Regions from separate parts of the Exiguobacterium sp. s149 genome, predicted to be linked through region 1. Evidence: riboswitches for the same ligand, from Rfam matches in the RefSeq annotation. Region 1 holds a riboswitch; each other region holds the start of a gene.
What was found. Region 1 has a riboswitch for S-adenosylmethionine ahead of KNP81_RS11350 (aminotransferase class I/II-fold pyridoxal phosphate-dependent enzyme). Riboswitches for the same ligand answer to the same signal wherever they lie in the genome.
Positions count from the first base shown of each region.

Region 2: it holds a riboswitch for S-adenosylmethionine, as region 1 does, so the genes downstream of both, KNP81_RS01385 (methionine ABC transporter ATP-binding protein) here and KNP81_RS11350 (aminotransferase class I/II-fold pyridoxal phosphate-dependent enzyme) in region 1, are expected to answer to the same signal.
Region 3: it holds a riboswitch for S-adenosylmethionine, as region 1 does, so the genes downstream of both, msrA (peptide-methionine (S)-S-oxide reductase MsrA) here and KNP81_RS11350 (aminotransferase class I/II-fold pyridoxal phosphate-dependent enzyme) in region 1, are expected to answer to the same signal.

Region 1 covers NZ_JACSLZ010000008.1:38,393-41,665, reverse strand. The annotation lists gene KNP81_RS11355 (iron-containing alcohol dehydrogenase) at 1-790, opposite strand, end outside; gene KNP81_RS11350 (aminotransferase class I/II-fold pyridoxal phosphate-dependent enzyme) at 787-1,962, opposite strand; SAM riboswitch class I at 2,040-2,140, opposite strand; gene KNP81_RS11345 (AI-2E family transporter) at 2,314-3,273, shown strand, end outside.
Region 2 covers NZ_JACSLZ010000001.1:275,374-278,646, reverse strand. The annotation lists gene KNP81_RS01395 (PTS sugar transporter subunit IIC) at 1-955, opposite strand, end outside; gene KNP81_RS01390 (thioredoxin family protein) at 1,143-1,400, shown strand; SAM riboswitch class I at 1,854-1,959, shown strand; gene KNP81_RS01385 (methionine ABC transporter ATP-binding protein) at 2,037-3,065, shown strand; gene KNP81_RS01380 (methionine ABC transporter permease) at 3,055-3,273, shown strand, end outside.
Region 3 covers NZ_JACSLZ010000010.1:26,225-29,497, forward strand. The annotation lists gene KNP81_RS12490 (amidase family protein) at 1-910, opposite strand, end outside; gene KNP81_RS12495 (hypothetical protein) at 1,022-1,183, shown strand; SAM riboswitch class I at 1,228-1,328, shown strand; gene msrA (peptide-methionine (S)-S-oxide reductase MsrA) at 1,393-1,905, shown strand; gene KNP81_RS12505 (GRP family sugar transporter) at 1,935-2,798, opposite strand; tRNA gene KNP81_RS12510 (tRNA-Ala) at 2,933-3,005, shown strand; gene KNP81_RS12515 (four-helix bundle copper-binding protein) at 3,121-3,273, shown strand, end outside.

The DNA of each region.
Region 1 (3,273 bases):
CGATTAGGCCGAAGCCGACCTTGTCTCCGTGCAAGAATGAGTGGGTCGACTCGAACCGGCTGAGCGAGTTATGGACCGCATGGCCTACGGCGACGCGTGTCCCGGCGTCACCAAAGCCACCGACGGCGCCGCCGATGGCGAGCACGTGATCGACCGCGAAGCGGACGTCGTCACTATACGACTCAAAAGCGTGCTCGCTCAATTCAAGTTCGACGAGACGCCCGCACTGTTCGGCCAAGACGAGTCCGGTGTTGACGCCGGCGTCAGCTGAGCTGTCACCACTCAAATAACGGGCCTCGTAAAACTTCGCGACCGTGTCGATGACACCTGCCCGGAAGTATTCATATGGTGAGCGAGAGATGACCCGTGAGTCGACGATGACCCGTTCGATGACGACGCGGAACATGTCGTAGCGGTCGTAGCTCCCGTCCTCCTGATAGACGACGCTGAGCGGTGTGAACGCCGCACAGTTGGAGGCGAGCGTTGGGACGACGATGAGCGGGACGTTCCGTTGATAGGCGACAAGTTTGGCCGTATCGACGAGCTTGCCGCCGCCGATGGCGATTAACACGTCGGCGTCAAACGGTTTGAGCCGTTCGACTTCCGAGTCCGTGCACTCCCCGCTGAACCTTGTTGCCGGATAGTCCGCGATTCCCGGATCGATTTCCCGAACGATGCCATATCCGTTCTGACCGTGCAGGACGTGGGCACGTCGGCCGTCGACTAAGTCATCGAGACGGTCGAGCGCGTCATCGGCGTGGTCATATTCAAGGACGGCCTGACGAATCATGCCCGCACCTCCTCATAGGCGGCAAACAACCGCTCGATTCGTTCGACGGCCTCGTCAATCTTCGGTTCCGGTGAGACGAGGCCGAAGCGGACGTATCCGTTCCCTTCCGAGCCGAAGAAATAGCCCGGGGTGACGGCGACACCGGCTTCATGCAGCAGTTTCCGCGAGAACGACTTGGCATCACCCTCAGGCACTTTCGCCCAGACGAAGAACGAGCCTTCCGGCGGTTCGACGGCCCAGCCGGCCCGGTTCAACCCGTCGATCAGGCGATCACGCCGTGCCTCGTACAGTCGTGCCAAGTCATCGCGAATAGTACGGGGCGCCTCGAGTGCGGCGACGGCCGCCGCCTGGATGGCCGAGAACACGCTGACGTGGACGTGGTCCTGATACGTGTTGATCGCCTCGATGATGTCCGCGTTCCCGACGGCGAAGGCGACGCGCCAACCGGACATGTTGAACGCTTTCGACATCGTATATACCTCGATGCCCACTTCTTTCGCCCCTTCCGCCTGCAGGAAACTCGGCGGGACATGTCCATCGAATCCGATGCTGCCGTATGCGAAATCGTGGACGACCATCAAGTCCCGCTCCCGGGCGAAACGGACGGTATCGTCAAAGAAAGCGGGTGAGGCGACGGCTCCGGTCGGATTGCTCGGGTAGTTTAAATACATGAGTCTTGCCTCTTGCGTATCGAGCGTCTCATAGTCCGGCAAGAAGCCGTTCTCTTCCCGGAGGACGAGGTCACGGACGACGGCACCGGCGAGGCGTGCCCCCGAGATGTAATCAGGATAGCCGGGATTCGGTAGCAAAATCCCGTCGCCAGGTTCGAGTACGCATTGCGGCAACGTGATGAGACCTGATTTTGAGCCGATGAGAATCGCTACTTCTGTCTCGGGATCAAGTTCGACTCCATACTCATTCAAATAGAACGTCGCCACTGCTTGCTTCAGGCGGGCCTGACCGCGGAACGGACCGTATTGATGGGTCGAGGCGTCGAGGAGCGCCGTCTGAAGCGCGTCACAGATCGGCTCAGGCGTCGGCAGGTCAGGCGTCCCTTGTCCGAGTCGGATGATGTCGCGGCCGGCTTGTTCGAGTTCGGCCACCTCGTTCGCGAGTCCGACGAAATGTTGAGGTGGTAACGTTTTAAGTAGATGTGAGCGTCTGTCAGTCATGAATAGTCCTCCTATGCAAAAAACACCCCTTTCCGAGGAAAGGGGTGTCGAGATACGGACGTATTCAAACAACCACCTTTCCATCTCTCAAGGTCACCTTGCTGGAATTAGCACAGTATTGAAACAATCTGTTGCTGAAGCTTCATCGGGCCAGTCCCTCCGCTTCTCTTGATAGAAAGTGTTTTATATGCGATTTGTCTTTTTGTAATATGTCACTTAGTTAACCAAACGTTACCAATCTTGTCAATCCTTTTTTGAAAAAGAGCATGTCCTCTTGAATCCCGATAAAAAAACGTTCATAGTGAAAGTGAACGTTATTCTACAAAATTTAAAACATGAGGGGATGGACCATTGGAACTAAACCGTCAATTGATTTGGAAGTTGAGCGTGATCGGCCTGATCTTGCTCGTGCTCTGGAAAGTCATCAGCGAACCGGATACGATTTCGCAGATGATGCATTATACGTTCCAGTTGCTGACGCCGATTATTATGGGAATCGCCATCGCGCTGCTCCTGAATACCGTCCTGTCCTATATAGAAGAACGGTTTCAACTAAAACGATATCAAGGCTTGCTGATCGTCTATATCATTTTTATCGGGATTCTCGTCATCTCTGCGGTGACACTGTTCCCACGCATTTATTCGAGCCTCGCCTCGCTCATCGAGGAACTCCCGTCCTACATCCGTCAGATTGACGGGTATCTCTCACAGTTGAACACGTATTTGAAAGAGTATAACGCGACAGTCGCCCAGGCCATCGATTTCAGCCGGTTCGAGGAGCGCTACTCGGGCTGGGTCGAGACGGCCGTCTTGTCGTCGGTCAGCTACGTGTCGAGCTTCACGATGACGCTCATTAACTTCTTGATTGGGATCGTCATCTCGATTTATCTTTTAAAAGACAAAGAGATTTTTGCCCGCATGTTCAAGCGGCTGTTGTATGCGATGTTCCCGGTCGCGTCAGCCAAGACGACGATCGACATCTTCCAAGAGATGGATTATATCTTCAAACGCTATATCATCGGGAAGTCGCTCGACTGCCTCATCATCGGGGTGCTGGCCGTCGCCGGTCTGTTGATTATCGGTGCGCCATACGCGCTTCTGCTCGGCGTCATCGTCGGTGTCTTGAACTTCATCCCGTACGTCGGGCCGCTGCTCGGGATTATCCCGGCGTTCATCATCACTTACTTCTATGACCCGTTCACGGCGCTCATCGTCCTCTTGTTCATCTTCTTGTTGCAACAATTCGACGGACTCTGGCTCGGGCCAAAGATTCTCGGCGACAGCGTCGGCATCACGCCGTTCTGGGTCATC
Region 2 (3,273 bases), on a different contig from region 1:
ATAAGACGACGACGAGCATGACGTTCCAGAGCGCGAATCCTCCCGGCATCAAATGCAAGGCGTTGACCGGACCGATTAGACCCGAGACGCCGAATCCGGCACTGATCGGTGTGCCTTCAATCCGAAGGATACCTGCGAGCGCTCCAAGGATGGCCGCATTGGCGAGTACCGGCAACATCATAATCGGACGACGGACGAAGTTCGCCATTTGAATCTTCGGTGAGCCGAGGAAGTGGGCGATCGACGTTCCGGTCGCGTTCATCTGCCAGCCAGCGATGGCGAGACCGAAGCCGGCAGCGACGACGCCAAGGTTGGCGGCCCCGGCAGCGACACCAGACAGGCTGATGGCTGTGGCAATTCCGACCGTCGAGATTGGCGATACGATGATGAGCGAGAACGCCATCGCGATTAACATGCCCATCACGATCGGTTGCAGTTCAGTCATCGTCATGATGATCGTTCCGACGTACGTCGTAATCTGTGAGATGTAAGTGAGTAGGAACGCGCCGATGCCTCCCGCGACGACGATGACCGTCATCGGCAAGACGAGCACCGTGTATGTCTTCAGGCGTGGCGACAACTGCATGACGAGGAACGTCGCGAGAGCGGCCGTCACACCGGCCGTGATGACGTCACCGATTCCGGCCATGAGGAACGCGCCTTCCTCGATGCGGATGGCGCCACTTCCGACCTGAGTCGCGATGCCGATCGTCCCGGCCTCGAGCGCCGATCGTCCGAACTGCATGGCGACAGCGACACCGATGATGACCGGTAAGAGGCGCATCGCAATCGTCGTCGCATCTAAGATGAACTGCAAGGACGGAAAATACGGCAAGATGGCTTTCGTTAATTCACCGAGCAAAGCGCTCGGGATGAGGGCGATGAGAATGGCAAGACTGAGGCCGTTCAAGACGTTCATTAAAAATTGTTTTCCGGTAAGCTTCTCTTCCGTCATTGGGGATTCACCTGTCCTTTTCTACTGGTTTGCTGTTATGTACAAAAGCGATAAAGTTAATGACCATACTATGCCTCTTTCTGCCGAGCGTCAACAAGAAATGTTGAAATGTTCAGAATTTTCCATTTGAGCACAACTTTTGAACCGATTGGCCTGGATTCATATACTTAGAAGAGAGGTGAGTAAAATGATGACAGACGGATTCTTATATATATACGCCCCAATGTGCGGTACATGCGCCGTGGCCGAGCGGATGCTCTCGGTCGTCGAGGCGGTCGACCCAGAATTGAAGATTGAAAAACGCGATGCCAACTTTATCCCGAACGAACTCGAGGCGTATCAGGTCATGAGCGTTCCGGCGCTATTGAAGCTGGAGAATGGCCAAGTTCGCGATCGTTTGTACGCATTTCAAAACGTCCAGCACGTCCTATCTTTCGTTAAGTGAGATAGGATGATTAGAATAATCTGAAAATTTTAAATAATCAGTTGACACAGAAAGTTCACGAATGATATATTCATTACAACATCTTACTTGAACACAACATAGGACGAGATTTTCCCGTCATCAAGACGTTTTCGAACAACCGCTGCATGAGCTTACGCGATTTCAGGTGGACCTTCCCTTCGATTGTCCCCCAAAAAAATCAAGCGTCGGGGCACCGGTCGCGTAATTGCATGGTCCGTTCGAAGACCGAGTGATGGTTGGGTAAAAGTCCCCCATATAAGGATGAATGCTCTGATCGGGCAAAAGAGGTTCATCTATGGGTTGTCCTTCAGTGACTCAAGGTGCTACGTTCTGTGTCATCCTCGGATGGCACCTTTTTTTATTTTGCTGAAAAAAATAGTTTGACATGAAAATAATGTGTCGCTATGATAAAGCTAATCAAATACGCAACCACTCTTATCAAGAGAGGCTGAGGGACTGGCCCTATGACGCCCAGCAACCGCGGAGCAATCCGAAATGGTGCTAATTCCAGCAAGGTGTATACCTTGGAAGATGAGAGCAATCGTTGTCCGTACGATAAAGTACGCACGTTTGCTCAAACGTGCGTACTTTTTTTGTTGTCAGGAGGGAAATGGATTGATTCAATTACGCAATGTGGCCAAATGGTTCGACACGAAAAACGGTCGGGTCCAGGCGGTCGATGATGTGTCGCTTACGATCGAAAGCGGCGAAATTTTTGGAATAATCGGATATTCAGGGGCGGGGAAGTCGACGCTCATCCGTTTGCTCAACCGACTCGAGGCACCGTCAAGCGGTGAAATCGTGGTCGCCGGCAGCGAGCTGACGAAGCTCACGCCGAAGGAACTGCGCGGGGTACGTAAAAACGTCTCGATGGTGTTCCAACACTTCAACTTATTATGGTCGCGCACGGTCGCTGAGAACATCAGCTTCCCGCTCGAGCTCATCGGGGTACCGGCGAGCGAGCGCAAACGCCGCGTCCAAGAACTCGTCGAACTCGTTGGTCTCGCCGGACGAGAAGACAGCTATCCGTCACAACTATCGGGCGGCCAAAAGCAGCGAGTCGGGATAGCCCGTGCGCTCGCTACGAATCCAGAAGTGCTCCTCTGCGATGAAGCGACGAGCGCACTCGACCCGAAGACGACGGATTCGATTCTCGAACTGCTCGTCAGCATCAACAAGAAACTTGGTTTGACGATCGTCCTCATCACCCATGAGATGCACGTCATCCAAAAGATTTGTCACCGTGTCGCCGTCATGGAGGCCGGAAAGGTCGTCGAGACCGGACAAGTCGCCGACGTGTTCCAACATCCGGAACAGCCGATTACGAAAGAGTTCGTCAAGCAGATCGGCGCGGTCGAAGACATGTCGCTCACGTTCGAACATTTGAAAGCTCGTTATCCGAGCGGTCAAATCGTCAAGCTCAAATTCTTGAACGAGACGGCCGAACAACCGATTCTGTCGGAAGTGTTGAAGCAGCATGACATCGGCTTCAACATCATCGGCGGAAAGGTGACGCAGTCACAAGTCGGTGCCCTCGGGACATTATTCATCCAATTGATCGGAGAGCCGGCTGAAGTCGAGCGGGCCATCGCCTCAATCCGATCACAGGCAGTGGAAGTGGAGGTAGAAAGCGATGTTTCCTAATGTAGATTGGCAAGTCATGTTAGAACAGACGTGGGAGACGCTCTATATGACACTCGTCGCCGGAGCCGCGACGTTCGTCATCGGTCTCGCGCTTGGGATGCTCCTATATGTCACGAACGAGCCGCTCATGATGAAGAACCGTCCGATTTACACGGTCATCAGTGCGGTCGTCAACATCTTCCGGTCAATCCCGTTCATCATTTTGATT
Region 3 (3,273 bases), on a different contig from region 1:
CGACGGTGACGACCTCGATGCCGCTCTGTTTCAGCAATGCGATCGCTTCGTCGTAGAGCACCTGCTCTTCTTCAGACAGATCGGTCTTGACGACGCCGACACGCATACCGACTGCTTGCCGCTCATCAAGACAAGTCCGGTAAGGCGGACCGGCCGGAAGATGCGTCGTCGCTGGGTCAGCGGGATCTTCCCCGACCATCGCCTCAAGGGCGAGCACCGCATCCCGTAGTGTCCGTGCCATTGGGCCGGCCGTGTCCTGCGACCGGGAGATCGGGATGATGCCGCTGCGGCTAATCAAACCGACGGTCGGTTTGATGCCAACGATTCCATTATGGACGCTCGGGTGGATAATCGAGCCACTCGTCTCGCTGCCGACGGCAAGCAACGTCAAGTTGGCAGCGACCGCCGACGCCGAACCTGAACTCGACCCTCCGACATCGAGCTTGTCCCCATATGGATTGAGCGTCTGGCCACCAACCCCACTCCAGCCGTTCGGCATGCCCTCAGTCAAAAAGTTGGCCCATTCGGATAAGTTCGCTTTTCCGAGGATGATGGCCCCATTCGCGCGCAGGCTTTGAACGAGATGGGCGTCCCGGCCGGCGAAGTGATGCGCGAGGGCGACGGCCCCGGCCGTCGTCTTCATCAATCCCGCCGTCTCGACATTGTCTTTAATCAACACCGGGATGCCGAGCAACGGCAAGCGGTCACCTCGTCGAAACGCCCGGTCGGCCGCCTCGGCCTCGAACAAGGCGTCCGGGTTCACTTGAATGACCGCTCTCAGCTTGTCGTTCAACTGGGCGATCCGTGTCAAATAGTAGGCCGTCACGTCACGCGCCGTGAACGTTCCTTCTTTATATCCGCGCTGGGCGGTCTCGATATCGAGTTCGAAACATGTGTTTGGTTCAGTCATATAGATTCCTCCTTTGGTCACTCGATGGTATTCGCTATCTCCAGATGATTTCCTGTTTTCGTTCGCCAACGAATATGTAACTTGGTACACTGAAAGAAAAGGGAGGTTACTATGAATCGTTCGTACGTACTCGTCTTATTGTCCGTCTTTGCCTTGTTCTTCTTACAGCTATATGCCGGGGACGCTCCGTATACGCTACCGCTCTCCATCGTCCTCGTCATCTTGATTCTCGGCGCCACCTTGTTCCAACTTCGACGCAAACCAAACCGTTGACGCCGCTTCAAATCTGATGGTATGATGCTCTCACCAACTACATATCGATATCTTGAGTGAACGAGAGACCTGGCTCTATGACTTCACAGCAACCTGCTTCGGCAAGGTGCTACTTCCAGCAAGGCATGTGCCTTGGCCGATATGACAGAGCGCTCATGTCGATGACATGAGCGCTTTTTTTGGGAAAATTGATCGAGGGGGACTTACTAATGGAAAAAGCAACATTCGCAGGCGGCTGTTTTTGGTGCATGGTGACGCCGTTCGAGGAGCAACCTGGCATCGAGTCAATCGTATCCGGTTATACGGGAGGTCACGTCGATGACCCGACGTATGAACAAGTGAAAACAGGGACGACGGGACATTATGAGGTCGTCGAGATCACGTTCGACCCGACGCTGTTCGTTTATGAGCGCCTGCTCGAACTATATTGGATTCAGACCGATCCGACCGATGACGGCGGCCAGTTCCAAGACCGCGGCAGCCAATATGCGCCGGCCATCTTCTATCATACTGAAGAACAACGCGTGAAAGCAGAGCAGAGTCGCGACGCGCTCGCGGCGAGCGGACGATTCAAACAGCCAATCGTCACGAAGATTCTACCGGCCGACACGTTCTATCCGGCCGAGGAATACCATCAAGACTTCCATAAAAAAAATCCGGCCCACTATAAAGAGGACCGGAAGAAATCTGGGCGCGACGCATTCATCGAGCAAGCCTGGTAAACAAAAGACGGGTCGTCTGACCCGTCTTTTTAGCTTTTCGCAATCCCGAGCATGAATCCGGCCACGACGATGAGCCCGATTCCCATAAAGACGAAGACCCGTTCTTTCGTCGTCTTCTCTTCTTTCAATAGATAAATCCCACCGAGCGTCGCCACGACGACGTTCAATTGCGACAAGGCGAACGACGTCGCGATGCCGACCTCACCGCTCGACACGAACAGCCCGAAGTTCCCAATCCCCCAGGCGAGACCGGCCAAGATGTTTTTGAACGTCTTCGGGTCGAACTTCTTGACATCTTTCTCGCGCAAGCTGAACAAGAGCGCTGCGATGAACATCCCGACCGATTGCGGCAAGATGGCCGTGATGCCGTCGACCTCGAAATAGTTCGTCAAGACGGCATACGTCACATAACCGATACTCGACACGAGCAGGACGAGCAAGCCTTTCTTCAAGGCCCCGCTACTGTCGCCGTCTTTGTTCTGCTGATATGACGTCAGTGCCGCCCCGATGATAATCAACACGAGCGCAGAAAAACCGAGCCATAACTCGGTCGACGTCTGCCAATCACCGAGCACGATGACGCCGAACAAGGACGTCCCGACGAGTTGCATACCGGTGCTGATCGGCATCGCTTTCGATACACTTAAAATTTGGAACGATTGGAACTGTAAATATTGCCCGAGTGCCCAGAACACACCGGAGATGAAGCCGGTCACGATTGCTAGCGTCGTGAACTCCGGATTGAATACGAGTGCGATGATGACCGCCATCACCATCGCCCCAATCGTCGTCCCGATTAACTGTTGAATCGGCTTACCACCGACTTTCGACACGATGAGCGGGATACTCCCCCACATCAAGGCAGGTAAGAGTGCGAGTAAAATCATTTCCATAGATAACACCTGCTTTCGTAGAATAACATTACCAATGATTTTCCCACGTTTACGCACGATTAAACTTTGTTCGAAAAAATTTAAAAATATCCATTGCCAAATGTTTTACTAGGATGATATAATAATTTTCGAACGGGGCATTAGCTCAGCTGGGAGAGCGCCACGCTGGCAGCGTGGAGGTCAGCGGTTCGAGCCCGCTATGCTCCATTATGGAAGTCACCACTCATTTGAGGGGTGACTTTTTTTTGCGTCTCCGCCCGGTTTAAGTCACCTGGTAGCGGGTAATGATTGTAAGACATCATTATTCTAAGGGGGACTTACTATGGATCGTGCCTCTGTCGAAGAGACCATTTTAGCCGTCATCGACTGTATGCGGGCAAGCAATCACTGTTTCTCAAAATGTTTACAAGAAGAGGATTTATTGATGGTCGCCGAGTGTATCCGGCTGACGAAAGAATGTTCGGAAGTGTGTGCG